DNA from 2 places in the Priestia sp. YIM B13551 genome. Region 2 is predicted to be linked to the other one. Evidence: a T-box and tRNA genes for the amino acid it is inferred to sense, from the RefSeq annotation. Region 2 holds a T-box; the other holds one or more tRNA genes.
What was found. The T-box of region 2 lies ahead of thrS (threonine--tRNA ligase). A T-box ahead of a tRNA ligase gene usually reads a tRNA of that ligase, here a tRNA-Thr.

Region 1: it encodes a tRNA-Thr, which carries the amino acid that the T-box ahead of thrS (threonine--tRNA ligase) is inferred to sense. The anticodon was not compared.

The regions. Positions count from the first base shown of each region.
Region 1 is NZ_JBHZOX010000002.1:889,008-896,865, forward strand. It holds gene ACFX4N_RS14200 (ABC transporter permease/substrate-binding protein) at 1-725, opposite strand, end outside; gene ACFX4N_RS14205 (ABC transporter ATP-binding protein) at 725-1,675, opposite strand; tRNA gene ACFX4N_RS14210 (tRNA-Thr) at 1,942-2,014, opposite strand; gene ACFX4N_RS14215 (aromatic ring-hydroxylating oxygenase subunit alpha) at 2,225-3,277, shown strand; gene ACFX4N_RS14220 (DHA2 family efflux MFS transporter permease subunit) at 3,313-4,812, opposite strand; gene ACFX4N_RS14225 (TetR/AcrR family transcriptional regulator) at 5,079-5,981, shown strand; gene ACFX4N_RS14230 (hypothetical protein) at 6,060-6,194, opposite strand; gene ACFX4N_RS14235 (ATP-binding protein) at 6,329-7,603, opposite strand.
Region 2 is NZ_JBHZOX010000004.1:149,390-157,247, reverse strand. It holds gene ACFX4N_RS20495 (M42 family metallopeptidase) at 1-1,053, opposite strand, end outside; gene ACFX4N_RS20490 (dUTP diphosphatase) at 1,131-1,619, opposite strand; gene ACFX4N_RS20485 (hypothetical protein) at 1,752-2,129, shown strand; gene ACFX4N_RS20480 (DUF1294 domain-containing protein) at 2,148-2,408, opposite strand; gene rplT (50S ribosomal protein L20) at 2,469-2,828, opposite strand; gene rpmI (50S ribosomal protein L35) at 2,868-3,068, opposite strand; gene infC (translation initiation factor IF-3) at 3,090-3,593, opposite strand; ribosomal protein L20 leader region at 3,663-3,785, opposite strand; gene thrS (threonine--tRNA ligase) at 3,957-5,915, opposite strand; T-box leader at 5,960-6,208, opposite strand; gene ytxC (sporulation protein YtxC) at 6,269-7,129, opposite strand; gene dnaI (primosomal protein DnaI) at 7,226-7,858, opposite strand, start outside.

The sequences.
Region 1 (7,858 bases), on a different contig from region 2:
CCTCCGATAACAAGGTCTGGTTTTGTTGCGCTCATCGCTGCAAACGGAGAAACAAGAATGAGTATTAATACGATGATCATAATAAACGAGCGTTTTTTGGACCCTTTTTTAGCTGAGTGTTCAATCGTTCGCAGAATTCCATCAAAAATAAGCGCTAATAATGCGGCTGGAATGGCTCCTAATAAAATCAAACTATTATCGCTTCGGTCAATACCAAGCAAAATTAAGCTTCCGAGTCCGCCCGCTCCGATAAGAGCCACGATTGTCGCTGTACCAATAATGAGTACCATCGCTGTGCGAATTCCGGCCATAATGACAGGAAGTGCTAGAGGAAGTTCTACTTTGATTAATCGTCTCCACGAGTTCATCCCCATGGCTTTGGATGCTTCAATTAAAGATGGGTCCACTTCTTTAATTCCGGTATATGTATTTCGTACAATAGGAAGAAGCGAATATAAAAACAGTGCAATAACCGCGGGAAAGGTTCCAATTCCGACAAGAGGAATCAGTAATCCTAATAAAGCGAGTGAAGGAATGGTTTGCAGTACGGCTGTTACGCCAATGATCGGTTCAGCAATGCGGTCATGCCTCGTTAAGTACAGTCCGAGCGGCACTGAAATTAACACGGCGATAACAAGAGCCAGTACGGAAATTTGAATGTGTTCAAGAAGAGCTTGAAACAGTGCATCTCCTCGTTGATCTAATAATGTGCTTAGTGCATTCATTACAGCGTTCCTCCTTCTTTCGTTTTATCAGAAAGAAACGCTAATAGGTTTTTGCGCGTTACAACGCCAATGCGTTTGCTCCCTTTTTTCACGGCTATTGCTTCATGGTCGTAAAGGGCGTCCATTGCCTGCTGAACAGTGGCGGTTGAAGCTAGCTCTTCAGTAGGTTCTACGTCTGGCTGTTCACTTTCTTTGACAAACATATCCAATGTCTCAAATAAAGCATTGCCTTGATTTCCAATAAATGTTTTTACAAATTCATTTTTAGGCTTTTGAATGAATTCCTCCGGGGTTCCAACTTGAACAATTTCCCCATCTTTCATCAGGCAGATACGATCTCCAAGCGTCATCGCTTCGCTCATATCATGCGTAACAAACACAAATGTTTTTTTGATTTTTTCTTTTAAGCTAATAATATCTTGCTGAAGCTGTTCGCGGCTTAACGGATCGAGGGCACTAAAGGGTTCGTCCATTAAAATAACGGGGGGATCGGCTGCGAGGGCACGTGCTACACCTACACGTTGCTGCTGGCCACCTGAGAGCTCAGACGGCTTCCGGTTTCTATATTGCTTTGGGTCTAGTCCTACCAAGGTAAGCAGTTCATCAATGCGCGTTTTGATTTTGTTTTTCTTCCAATGCTTCATCTCGGGTACAATGGCTATATTTTCAGCAATGGTCATATGAGGAAAAAGAGCAATCTGCTGCAGGACATAGCCAATGTTCCAGCGTAACTTATGTATGTTGTGGGCCGATACGAGCTTATCTTTTATGTATAGTTCTCCTTCGGTAATATCATGAAGACGGTTAATCATTTTTAAGGTGGTTGTCTTCCCACACCCACTCGGACCAATTAAAACGAAAAACTCCCCTTCTTTAATTTCTAGATTAATATTTTTCACGGCGGTCGTACCGTCTGGATATTGCTTTGACACATTCTTAAACGTAATCAAATTATCGTTCACACTCCCTGTTGAAATTTAACCCCTAGTTTCGTGTACCCAATACTTAGAGGCAATAAACATTCTTTTAAGAATATTTCTAAATATGATTCATAAGACATAGTGGAAAAGATACACATGTTTTCTCACAGCCTCCTAATAAGGCTATCAAACTGTTAAAGTTTTCACAAGGCGGGGAAGAATAATTCGGAGAATAATTTTAAAGTCAACACAAATAAAAAAACCTTCTTTCAACAAGAAAGAAGGTTTTTTTAGTATGCTAGCGACAGGGATCGAACCTGCGACCTCTTGCTTACCATGCAAGTGCTCTACCTACTGAGCTACACCAGCGTCTTGGAAAATTATATCACGTTTAAATTTATTTAGGAAGCGTTTTTTTAAATTTTTTTATTGGTATATTCTCTAATTTGCGTCTTCTGAAATTCGCACTTTCTACAAAGTTCCATATTTTATGTTAGAACTCCTTACATAAATTGTGTGAATTTTCTTTTTTTATATTACCCTTAGTAAAAGAGCTTACAAAAGAAGGGAAGAAAATAGATGGAACAACAACCAACCATGACCAAATCAAAAACGGCAACTCCCTACCCAAGAGACTGCACGTTCAGCCTGGAAGATTGGACGACGCTCGCCAAGTATTGGTACCCGGTCGCACGCTGCAGTGATGTAACAGAGAAACCAACGTCCGTAAAACTACTAGATGTAAATCTCGTTCTATACCGCACGACAAACAAAGTAGTAGCGGCTCGTGATTTATGCGTTCACCGAGGCACCCCGCTTAGCATGGGCTGGGTGGAAGATGATGAAATTGTCTGTCCTTACCACGGCTTCCGCTATGCAACGGACGGCGCATGCACGTCGATTCCAGCTCACCCTGATGCCAACATTTCTCCCCGCCTGTGTATGGCCGTCTATCCAGTTATTGAACGATTTGGATTAGTATGGACTTCCCTGACAGGAGAACAAGATAACCTGCCTTACTTCGATGCGTGGGAGGACCCTGATTTTCAGCAAATTGTTTGTCCGAGCTTTGATATCATGGGTTCGGCCGGTCGTCAAATGGAAGGCTTTTTAGACGTAGCTCATTTTGCTTGGGTGCACACGGACACATTTGGTGATCGAAACAACGCCTTTGTGCCTAAATATAAAGTAAGCGATACAGACTATGGGCTTCATGTAGAATATACCAGCACCGTGAGCAATTATTCCAAAGAACAGCAGCATTTAAATCCACCTGATTTTAAATGGCTTCGCGTCTTTGATGTTTATCCGCCGTTTACAGCTACGCTAAAAGTATACTTCCCAGAAGGCGCAGAGCTGTGGATTATGAATGCAGTCTCTCCTATTTCAGCCCGCGAAACACGTTTATTCGCACCAATCGCTCGAAACTTTGACAAAGATTCTCCCGTTGAAGGTGTGTATGACTTTAACCTTCGCGTCTTTGACGAAGACCGTGAAATGGTTGAAAACCAAAAACCTGAAGACTTGCCTTTAGACCTGCAGATGGAAGCGCATATTATGGCTGATCAAACGTCCATCGGCTACCGGAAATTATTAAAGAAAATGGGCTTAAGCTTTAGATATACAAGCTAAAAGAAATCCCCGCTGTCTCAGCGGGGATTTCTTTTTTATTTAGCAAACTGCTCGCGTCCTGCTTTTTCCTTTATCACTTCATCTTCACTTGCCGGCGTGGCGCGTTTCATAAACAATGAAAGAATTAAGGCAACCACCACTAGTACTACTGAGACGGCAAACGCATCGTTAATTCCTTGTACCATTGCCTGCATCCCAATCTGTTCTTTCATTTGAGCTGCTCCTGCTCCGCTCATTGCATCTTGAGCGAGCTCTTTTGCATGCGTAGCTGTACGGTTTGACATCACCGTTACTAAAAGAGCCGAACCAATAGCTCCCGATACTTGTTGAAGCGTGTTATTCATCGCAGTACCATGGGGATTAAAGCGCTGCGGCAACTGATTTAATCCGTTTGTCATAACCGGCATCATCACCATAGACATTCCGAACATGCGAAGCGTGTAAAGCGTAATGAGCGTTGTATACGTCGTATCAAGCTCTAAGTTACTGAAGAAATACGTCGTAACGGCTGTAATCGTTAGACCCGTTACAGCCAGTGCACGCGCTCCGAATTTATCAAATAATTTTCCGGTAATCGGTGACATCACACCCATTAGCAGCGCACCCGGAAGCATTAGTAATCCTGAATGAAGCGGAGAAATGCCTCGTACCGTTTGAACATAAATTGGCATTAGCAGCATGGCTGAGAATAATGCCATTGTGATCACCATTGAAATCGTTGATGATAAAGCAAACATTGGATATTTAAAAATGCGGAATTCAAGCATAGGTGTTTTCAGCTTGAACTGACGCGTAATAAATAAAATCAGCGCCACAGCTCCTACGATAATGGTGCCGTATACTTCCACAGAATCCCAGCCTTTATCCCCTGCTGAGCTAAACCCGTATAGAAGTCCTCCAAATCCAATCGTAGATAACACAAGTGATAGGAAATCCAAATTGATTTCCACTTTTTCTTTTTTGTCTTTTAATAGGAAGAAAGAGCCTATTAATACAATTGCCGCGATTGGCGTAACAAGGTGGAACAGCATTCTCCACTCATAGTGTTCAATTAGCCACCCTGATAATGTAGGACCAATTGCCGGAGCAAAAATCATAACTAAACCGAAAATCCCCATCGCAGCTCCGCGTTTTTCTAATGGAAAACTTGTGAGCAATACGTTCATTAAAAGCGGCATCATAATGGCTGCGCCTGATGCTTGAATAATACGAGCGGTTAACAAGACCGAAAATACGGGCGAAGCGCCGGCAAGTATTGTTCCTGCTGTAAATAAAGTCATAGCCGTTAAAAATAAGCCTCTGACAGAATAGCGCTGAATTAAAAAAGCGGTAGTTGGAATCATAATACCATTCACTAACATATAACCAGTAGAAAGCCACTGGACAGTTGACGTTGTCACATCTAAGTCTTTCATAATAGATGGCAGCGCCACGTTTAATAACGTTTCATTCAACAATGAGATAAAAGCGCCTATTAACAAAATAGCAATTATGCCATAAGGCGGCTTTTCCATTTGATTTATCGATTGACTCATTATTGTACCTCCTTATACTTCAAGTTCATTTTTTTAGACACATGTTCTACATAGAGTATATTATACTGTGAGTTCAATTTATGCAAGCGAAAAATCTTGCGTTCATGTCCTTTATTTTATCGACTTTTTTACTCCTATAACCCTTTTATATCAATATATTGTCGTGATATCGTCCATTTTTTTAAAAAAGAACATTTGTGTAAACGCTTTAAATCATGTATCATAAAGTTGGACCATGAGTCTAATTTTATATTTAGGTGATAATAATGAATAACCGAAAACAGCAAGTTGTAAAAAATGCACACCATCTCTTCGTTGAAAAAGGATTTCAAGCTACGTCTATTCAAGACATCATTGATTATAGCGGCATTTCAAAAGGAACATTCTACAACTATTTTTCTTCAAAAAATGAATTATTAATCGCTGTTTTTACCTGGCTTCATACAACAATTGAACAAGAGCGAAACCAGCTGCTGGTTGGTAAAAGCCTGACCGATGTAGATGTATTTGTTAAACAGATTGATGCACAGATGAAAAATCATCATAAACATAAATTTTTTACATTACTTGAAGAAGTATTTGTTTCCAATGATCCTGATTTAAAAGCATACATAAAAAAAACCCAGTTTATTGAAGTAAACTGGGTTTACAAGCGGTTCATTGATTTATTTGGACAAGAAAAGAAACCGTACCTGCTAGATTGTGCAATTATGTTTCTTGGCATGCTTCATCGCAACTTTCACTATAATTTTATGGTTAACGGCACAAATACTGACCCGCATGAGATCATAAGCTACAGTGTCAAGCGCCTGCTTCCTCTTGTAGACGAAGTAGCAAATGCAGGAGACATTTTGCTCGATCCGCAAACGATTAAAGAATGGCTTCCATCTTGCCCGAATACTAAAAATCAAATAGAACAGGACATTTCTGCAGCACTTATCGATTTAAAAAAACAAGTTCACAAACAATTTACTGATGAATTCGAACGTCAAAAATGCACAGAGCTTATTAGTTTTATTGAAGAAGAGCTGTTTAAACAATCAAATCCCCGCAAGTTTGTTGTGGATAGTGCCCTTCAATCGTTAAAGCAGCTGTCTGTTAACAACAGTAAAACGCCCCTAGAGGAACTGCAAACGATGATTGATCAGTATGTGAGTGAACTTCATTAAAAAGCGTTTAAGACGTAACTAAATCATTTTAATTTAAAGTCGAACAAATTGAATAAAGGAGTTAGTATAAGTTACTTGTTACACCGCTGTTGATTTCCGTGCAAGGCTTCGCTTTCCGCGGGCGGCCGGTGAGCCTCCTCGTCGCGTACGCTTCTGCGGGGTCTCACCTGTTCCTCTTTTCCCGCAGGAGTCTTCGCCTTGCCCTTCAATCAACAGCTAGAAGCAACTAAACATACGAAACCTATATTTACCCTATCAATAAAAAAATCCGAATGCGTTTGATTCTCCCTCAAGAATCAAACGCATTCGGATCTTCCTTCAACTAAATAATTTTTGTCCCAGCCTCTTTATTCACAAAGTGGAAATTCAAGTGAAAAACACGTTTCTTTTCCTTTTACGCTAGACACACTCACTTTTCCCTTCATATAATGAATAATGCTGAAAGATACCATCGTTCCAAGCCCCGTACCTTTTTCTTTTGTTGTAAAATACGGTTCGCCTAGCCGGTTGATTTGTTCTTGCGTCATGCCGCAGCCTGTATCGATAATATCCACAATAACAGCTCCGCCTTCTTTTGTTACTTTAACGGTTAACGTGCCTCCATTTTGCATGGCTTCAATACTATTTTTAAATAAATTGATTAGGCACTGCTGAAGCTTTCTTCTTTCTCCCATTACGAAGAACTTCACTTCTTCATCAAATGTAAAATCAATAGCGACTCCATTCATATTGGCAAGAGGCGTCATAATATGGGTGACATGATGAATCTCTTCTGAAATATTCATTTTTTCATTTCGTTCCGGAGCAGAATTGGCAAACAGCAAGTAATCATCAATGATTTCTTTTGCACGATCTAGTTCATTAATCGCAATGGAAATGTAGCGTTTTTTAGCAGGTTCTTTTTCATCTTCTTGCAGCATTTGCATAAATCCTCTGCTTGCCGTTAGAGGATTTCGCACCTCATGAGAGATGCTGGCAGCTAGATGACTGACAATTTCTAGTTTCTCTGCTTTCATCAGGCGCTGCAGCACTAGTAAATTTGCCCGTATCGCTTCCCACAGTATGGTAATGACAAACATGCCTGCTACATCTAAAATCGCGAATTGAACCCACACGCTAATAGGAATGCTTGTTACGTGCAAGACAAAAATAGATACAAGCATAGCTAATAAAGAACCGATTACACTAAGACAGGTGCTCACGATAATTCTATTTTTTAATGAGAAATGTAAAAAGTATTTTGTTATGAAAAATAAAGGAATGGATAAAATCGGAAGAGCAATTAGTGTTGATAAAAACCCTACATCGTACCCGCCAATTAGCAAGCGCAGCAGTAAAATAAAGACAAAAAGCAAGCTTCCTAGCGGCCAGCCTCCATATAGCGTTCCTAAAATATAAGGAATTCTTCGTAAATCCATTCGATAATCATCGGGGACATAAGCTCCGTTAACCGGAAACAAAAGGCAAAAGATAATAGCTAAAATCGGAAATACCGCGATATAACGATCTTTCCACCAATGAATTTTTTTAGCATACTTGATTAAATAAAACATCTGCACTAAAAACAGCGCCAATAAAATAAATAAAAAATTAATTAACAAATCTTTCGTGACAAAACTCATGTATTCACCGGTCTTTCAAATGAGATAAAAATAAACTCTTTTATTGCATTTACATTTGTAACACAAATTAGAGCGTAATCATAGACAAATAAACGTATTCTATTTACTTTTTTATAACTTCCTATGACTTTATCGTCCGTTCCCCAAAATAGTGAAGGCAAAGAAAACCTTTTCAACTCCACTAAAAATATTCAGAATTTTATTTACATATGAGCTACAATGCTCTATAATCAGATCAATGTACTTGGTTTTGAG
Region 2 (7,858 bases):
GTCTAAGCGTTTAATTACTTCCGCAATTAATTTAACTGCATTTTCATAATCATCACGATGAAGCATCGCTGCATGAGAATGGATATAACGAGTTGCGATCGTAATCGAAAGTGCTGGCACCCCGTTAGCTGAAATATGGATAGAACCTGAGTCCGTACCGCCTCCAGCGATTGCATCAAATTGATATGGAATATTTAATTCATCTGCCACATTTACCACTGTATCTCGAAGTCCTTTATGAGAAACCATGGAAGCATCATATAAAATGATTTGCGGACCATCTCCCATTTTAGAAGATGCTTCTTTATCAGAAACACCAGGTGTATCTCCAGCGATACCGACATCAACAGCAAATGCAATATCCGGTTCAATAAAGTTAGCGGATGTTTTTGCACCTCTAAGTCCAACTTCTTCTTGCACCGTTCCTACACTATACACAACATTTTCATGTGTTTCATTTTTTAAAGCTTTTAATACATCGATAGCGATTGCACAGCCGATACGGTTATCCCAGGCTTTCGCTAGCAGCATCTTTTCGTTGTTCATAACCGTAAATTCGAAATAAGGCACAACCTGATCACCAGGTTTCACTCCCCACTCCGCTACTTCTTCTCTGCTAGAGGCACCAATATCGATGAACATATCTTTAATGTCAACGGGCTTTTTACGAACTTCTGGAGGAAGGATATGAGGAGGCTTTGAGCCAATAATCCCCGTTACCTCTCCTTTAGATGTAACGATGGTTACGCGTTGAGCAAGCATAACTTGAGACCACCATCCGCCTACCGTTTGAAAACGAATAAAGCCGCGTTCATCAATTTGAGTCACCATAAAGCCTACTTCATCTAAGTGACCGGCTACCATAATTTTAGGCCCTTGTTCGTTGCCCACTTTTTTTGCAATCAAACTGCCTAGCCCATCCGTCGTTACTTCATCTGCATAAGGTGCAATATATTTCTTCATAACCTCACGCGGTTCACGCTCATTGCCAGGAATTCCTTTTGCATCTGTTAGTGCTTTAAGCATCGTCAATGTTTCATCTAACTTTTTCATATGGATTACCCCTTTCATATGTATACCTCTATTATAGCTAAAAAGAGGTTGAAGTAAAATTTCCCATCCCTTTATTTCTAGTATCCTTGTTCTTGGCGTTTAAAATTCACTTCATTTTTTGAGATGTACGCCTTTTCAATATGTTCAGCGGAAAAACCAAACATATCGCCAAGCGTCATGTAAGATACAAACATGTCCACATAGTTTTCTTTCGACTGATCCTGCTCGAAAGCAGCAACTTGTGCAAATACCTGTAAAAATTGTGCTGTTTTTGAATCACTTGCTTTTGCATTTGGTAACTCAGTTAAATCATCGTATCCTTTTTCAATCCCTAAAGAAAGGATAAAATGTACGCCGTCCACAAATTCTTCTAAAATAACAGCGTCTTCAGCCGGAGGTTTGACGCTCCAAAATTTGAAGCAGCGCGTTTCGTTTGCCAGTTCTCCCATTTCGACAAGCAGTGCTAAAAGCTTTCTCGGAATCAAATCTTCCTTATGAAGCTCATGCTTATCCTCTATATGCTGATCCAGCTGGCGCTGCATGGTAAATAGCTGTTGTAAATTCAATGTAATCACTCCTGTAATTATGTATATCTTCTTCTTTTTAAACCAATAAAGAAATTATATCAAAAATCATGAAACTTTTTAGAGACTCGAACGTAAAGTAAGAAAACTGTGCCTTGTAAAGGAGGGAGCGTTATGTTTGTTATTGTTATCGTTCGCGTGTTCATTTTCGCGCTTGTTGCTTACACACTATTAAAGCTGGTTCAGCATTTTCGCAGTCCAAAGCGGAAGCTTGTAGCAGCTCAGGAACATCAGCAATTTTTTGTCGTTGATGAAAAAACGAATATCCGCAAAAATTTTCTACTAACGTATAAAGGTATTTTATTTGAAGGAGAAAAATACAGCAATCCCAATGAACCAGAATCTTTGTCAATTACAATGGTGTTAACAGATCCAGCTCGATTACATGAACTGCAAAAACAAGATTTCAAGCTGCTGGAAAGCCACGTACACGACATGTATCCAAATGCTCCTATTCGCTGGAAAAGCCCCGTTCGAGAATTTTTACACTGAGCACAAAATCATTTGTGCTCAGCTGATAACAAAAAAGAAAAGTAAATCAAGAGCAGCAAGAATAGGAAAACCTACTGTAAACGATGTGTGCTTCGTTTTATGACGATAGCAATACATACCAATCAGTCCTCCAAGAGCTCCTCCGATAGCAGCTACCGTCCACAGTGTGCTTTCGGCAATTCTCCACTCATGTCTTTTCGCTTTTTGTTTATCTCTATACATCATTCCTACCCCTACTATATTAATAACAATAAAATAGGTAAGCAGCAGTTCATTCATGATATGTCCTCCGATAGCAAAAAAGCCTCATCATCTAAAGATGACGAGACTTTATATTCATTACTTATCTAAGCCTTTTTTAGCAGCAGTTGCTAATTCAGCAAATGCTTTTTCATCAGCTACAGCTAAGTCAGCAAGCATTTTGCGGTTAACTTCAATACCTGCTAATTTTAAACCGTGCATTAAACGGCTGTAAGAAAGACCGTTCATACGAGCAGCTGCATTAATACGTGTGATCCATAATTTACGGAAGTCACGTTTTTTCTGACGACGGTCACGATAAGCATACATGTGAGATTTCATAACTTGCTGATTAGCAACTTTATATAATCTATGCTTCGAACCGAAGAAACCTTTAGCTAATTTTAAAACTTTTTTACGACGTTTGCGTGTTACTGTACCGCCTTTTACGCGTGGCATAATTGTTTACCTCCTGTATTGTTTCTATCTCAACCCAAATTACTTAATGTTATCTAATAAGTGACGGATACGTTTGAAGTCACCTTTGCTTACTAAAGAACCTTTACGTAATTTACGCTTTTGTTTTGTAGATTTGTTAGCGAATAAATGGCTTGTGTAAGCACGAGCACGTTTTAATTTACCGCTTCCAGTCTTTTTGAAACGCTTTGCAGCGCCACGATGTGTTTTCATTTTTGGCATGGGGTGTTCCTCCTCGTTCTATTACTTTTCGTTTTTAGGTGCCAAGACTAAGAACATGCTGCGGCCTTCCATTTTAGGAGCCGATTCAACTGAACTTACATCTTCGCAAGCTTGTGAAAAACGTTCAAGTACTTTTTGGCCAATCCCTTTATGAGTAATGGCACGACCTTTAAAGCGAATAGACGCTTTCACTTTGTCACCTTTTTCAAGGAACTTGCGTGCGTTACGAAGTTTAGTGTTAAAATCATGTTCATCAATTGTTGGACTTAAACGAACTTCTTTTAAGTTTACAACTTTTTGGTTTTTACGAGCTTCTCTTTCTTTACGTTGTTGCTCATAGCGGAATTTACCGTAGTCCATAATACGACATACCGGCGGTTTCGCATTTGCAGCAACCATTACTAAGTCAAGATTTACTCGTGAAGCAATTTCTAATGCTTCATTTTTTGATTTAATTCCTAATTGTTCACCGTTTTGATCAATTAGACGAACTTCGCGAGCTCGAATGCCCTCGTTTACCATCATGTCCTTGCTAATAAGTAGCCACCTCCAAGGTTTAATGAGCGAATACGCTTGCTTAGACCGATTATTAACTCACACAAAAAAGTGTGAGTACATACTGCACCCACACTTCTATCGTTTTAATTAAGATACGATGTACCTGCTAACTGCTCTATGCGTCACTCAGGTGAGAAGCGGGTGCTTCTTCTTCTGTATAAACAAGTATTCAATTACTTAAGCTATTATAGTATCAACAAAGACAAAAGTCAATGATTTCGTTCTTTTTTCACAACAAAAATTATTGTATCAAAGGAAAAACATTTATGCAACAGTTTTTTATAAATGTTGCATAAAAAAGCAGAGAATTTCAATTCTCTGCTTTTTTCATTAGCGAGATGCTTCTGCTTTTACATTTTGTAAAAAGGCTTGGAAGTCCACTGTTTCTGAATTCTGCTCACCGTATTTACGTACGTTTACTGCTTTATCCTCTACTTCTTTATCCCCTACAACAAGCATATAAGGAATTTTTTGCATTTGAGCCTCACGGATTTTATAGCCGATTTTCTCATCGCGAGAATCAAGTTCCACACGAATACCCGCCAGCTGAAGCTGTTCTTGCACTTCTTTTGCATACTCAAGGTGAACGGTAGGTGATACCGGAATCACTTGAACTTGTACAGGTGCTAACCACGTTGGGAAAGCTCCTTTGTATTCTTCGATTAAGAAAGCTACAAAACGTTCCATTGTTGACACCACGCCGCGGTGAATAACAACCGGTCGATGTTGTTTTCCGTCTTCTCCTACATACGTTAAATCAAATCGTTCAGGAAGTAAGAAATCCAATTGAACCGTAGATAGCGTCTCTTCTTTACCAAGAGCTGTTTTAACTTGAACGTCTAGTTTTGGACCGTAGAATGCCGCTTCTCCTTCAGCTTCATAATAATCAAGGTCAAGCTCATCCATCGCGTCTTTTAACATGCTTTGTGCTTTTTCCCACATTGCATCATCATCAAAGTATTTTTCTGTATCTGCAGGGTCACGGTAAGATAGACGGAATGAATAATTTTCAAATCCAAAATCTTTATAAACCGCTTCAACTAAGCGAACTACACGAATAAATTCTTCTTTGATTTGGTCGGGACGTACAAAGATATGCGCATCATTTAGTGTCATGCCTCGAACACGCTGAAGTCCTGATAATGCTCCTGACATTTCGTAGCGGTGCATCGTTCCAAGCTCAGCAATACGGATTGGAAGCTCACGATAGCTGTGAATACCTTGTTTGTAAACCATCATGTGATGAGGACAGTTCATCGGACGAAGAACCAGGTCTTCGTTATCCATTTCCATTGCAGGGAACATGTCATCTTGGTAGTGCTCCCAGTGACCAGACGTTTTGTAAAGTTCTACACTTCCGAGCACTGGAGTGTAAACGTGCTGATAACCAAGGCTTACTTCTTTATCTACGATATAACGCTCGATAATACGGCGGATCGTCGCACCTTTTGGAAGCCATAAAGGCAGACCTTGTCCTACTTTTTGAGAATTTGTAAATAAGTTTAGCTCTTTACCAAGTTTACGGTGGTCACGTTCTTTTGCTTCTTCAAGAAGACGAAGATGCTCGTCTAAATCTGCTTTTGTAAAGAATGCTGTACCGTAAATACGCTGCAGCATTTGATTATCGCTGTCTCCGCGCCAATAAGCACCCGCCACGCTTAATAGTTTAAATTCTTTAATTTTGCCTGTTGACGGCACGTGCACGCCTCGGCAAAGGTCAAAGAATTCGCCTTGTTGGTAAATCGTAACCTTTTCACCTGCTGGAATCGCATCGATCAATTCAAGCTTTAGTTCATCGCCAACTTCTTTAAAAAGTTGAATGGCTTCTTCACGAGAAACTTCTTTTCGTTCAATTTCAATATTTGAATTAACGATTTTTTTCATTTCTTTTTCAATTTTACCTAAATCTTCAGGAGTAATTGATTCTTCCATATCGATGTCATAGTAAAAACCGTTTTCGATAACCGGCCCTACACCTAGCTGTACTTTTGTATCTTTGTACAAACGTTTGATTGCTTGAGCCATTAAATGCGCTGTACTGTGACGCATAATTTCAAGCGCTTCAGGAGCATCTGGCGTAATGATTTCAAGACTGCCATCTTGTTCAATTGGCGTACGTAAATCCAGCAGCTCGCCGTTTACTTTGCCTGCTAATGCTTTCTTCTTTAATCCCGGGCTAATAGAAGCCGCAATATCTTCTGTTGATGATCCTTTTGGATACTCTTTAACAGCTCCATCAGGAAATGTCATTTTGATTACTTCTGACACAACTTTCCACTCCTTTAACATAACTGAATAAACTTTTTGTAAAAACAAAAAACTCGTCCCTTATCAAAAGGGACGAGTTGTGTATACACGCGGTACCACCCTTGTTTCCTCTTCGTATCTTGGATAACCCAAAGAACCCGAAGCGGCTCGAGGTTTTATAACGGAAATTCCGTCAGTAATTACTAGAGGCTCTGCTCGTTTACTACTGAAGTTTAGAGGTGGTAAGAATATATTCCGTGTTAGGAGATTTCCAGCCTGGATCTCCCTCTCTACAAACCGTAAATATACACTCATGTCCTCATCATAACTTGTAACATATAGCTGTTTTTCAATATGCATTTATTATATTCATTTTCAAAATAGAAATCAACCTTTCACGTTATATTTTGCTTTTGATCAAACGGAAATTCATTTTTTTCGTATAACATAACTTTTTCTTGGAAGATATTTTGAATGGTATAAACAAAATCATGATCATGCTGGTCGCTATACAGATGAATAGCAGCTGGAGATAAACTTAGCAAAGGCGCGATAATAGTTGAGTCTATGTATAATGATTCTTGTTCAGATAAAAAGGCCTCTGCTAGAGCTGCACATTCACGTTCAGGAACATATCTACTATTGTGGTCGTACAACACAAACTTGTTTTTATTCAAGTGCATTACATACACATCGCCTGTAGATAACTGTCTTTCATTAGCTGCTTGACGCAGCTGATGAATAAGAATTTGATAGTCTTGTTCAAGCTTATATTCATCAATCGCCAGCTCGGCATAATAGCGCAGCCGCTCTTGATATTCTTTTAAGCGGAATTGGAGAAAAGACTCAAAGGTGAATGTTACATTATGAATGAAGAAGTCTTGAAGAGCCTGGCGGATAAGTAATTCTCTTGGAAGAGAAAATGTTTTTTGCGGAATTTCGCCTCTCTCTCCTTCCATAATCCCCCCCATAATTTGAAGCAGCAAATCTTGCTCTTCCTCTTCTGAATAGAAAAATTCTTCTTTTAATATGTTTACCATCATCTTTTTTTCTTTCTTTTTTAAAATTACGTGGGTTAATACCGGTATCACCATGTCTTGTAAAACGGCCTCTCTATTGTATGTCTCATCAATGACTAAAAGCTGATTATTCACCAGCTTCAAGCACTGTGAACCATATGATAAAGCGCTTCGCTTCGCGCATAAAGACTCATATACAACGACTGCGTCTTCTACATATTTAAAGAATATTTTCATTCCTCATAGCCCCCCTTTGGACACGCTTTATTAATGTATATGGGGCAACATGCAAAAAAATGAGCAAGTCGTTACAAGAAATGTAAAACGACCTGCTCATCTATTTCGTTTATTCTCTCCATTCATTTCAACAGGAATGGCTAGAGACTTAATTCGTTCCATGACACGAGCGGCTTTGAGCTCTTCCTGCTCGCCTCTTTGGGTATAAGTCAAATGATGTTGAAGCTCTTTAAAATTTAAATTCGAGCTGAAAAATGTCGGCAAATTTTCGAGCATACGGAATTGTAAAATGGTTCCGAGCACATCGTCTCGCATCCAGCTCGTTACGGATTCTGCTCCGAGATCATCAAGCATAAGAACCGGTACTTTTTTGACATACTCTATTTTCTCATTGAAACTTTGATCTTGAAACGAACCTTTTAACTCACGCAAAAACTCCGGGACATACAGAATGGTAGATTTCACTTTCTTTTCGGCTAACGCATTGGCAATTGCTCCAAGAAAATACGTTTTCCCCACACCAAACGAACCGTGTAAATATAAAGCTTTCATTTTCTTATTTGGCTCATATTCTCGCACAAAATCTCTTACTAGTTTAATGGCTTCAAATCTTCCCTGCTCAATTTCAATATCAGACATTGTTGCCTGTAAAATTTCTTTAGGCACGTACATACACTGAATAAAAGATTCTTGTTCTTTTCGCTCATCTTCTTGTACTTTTCTAGGACA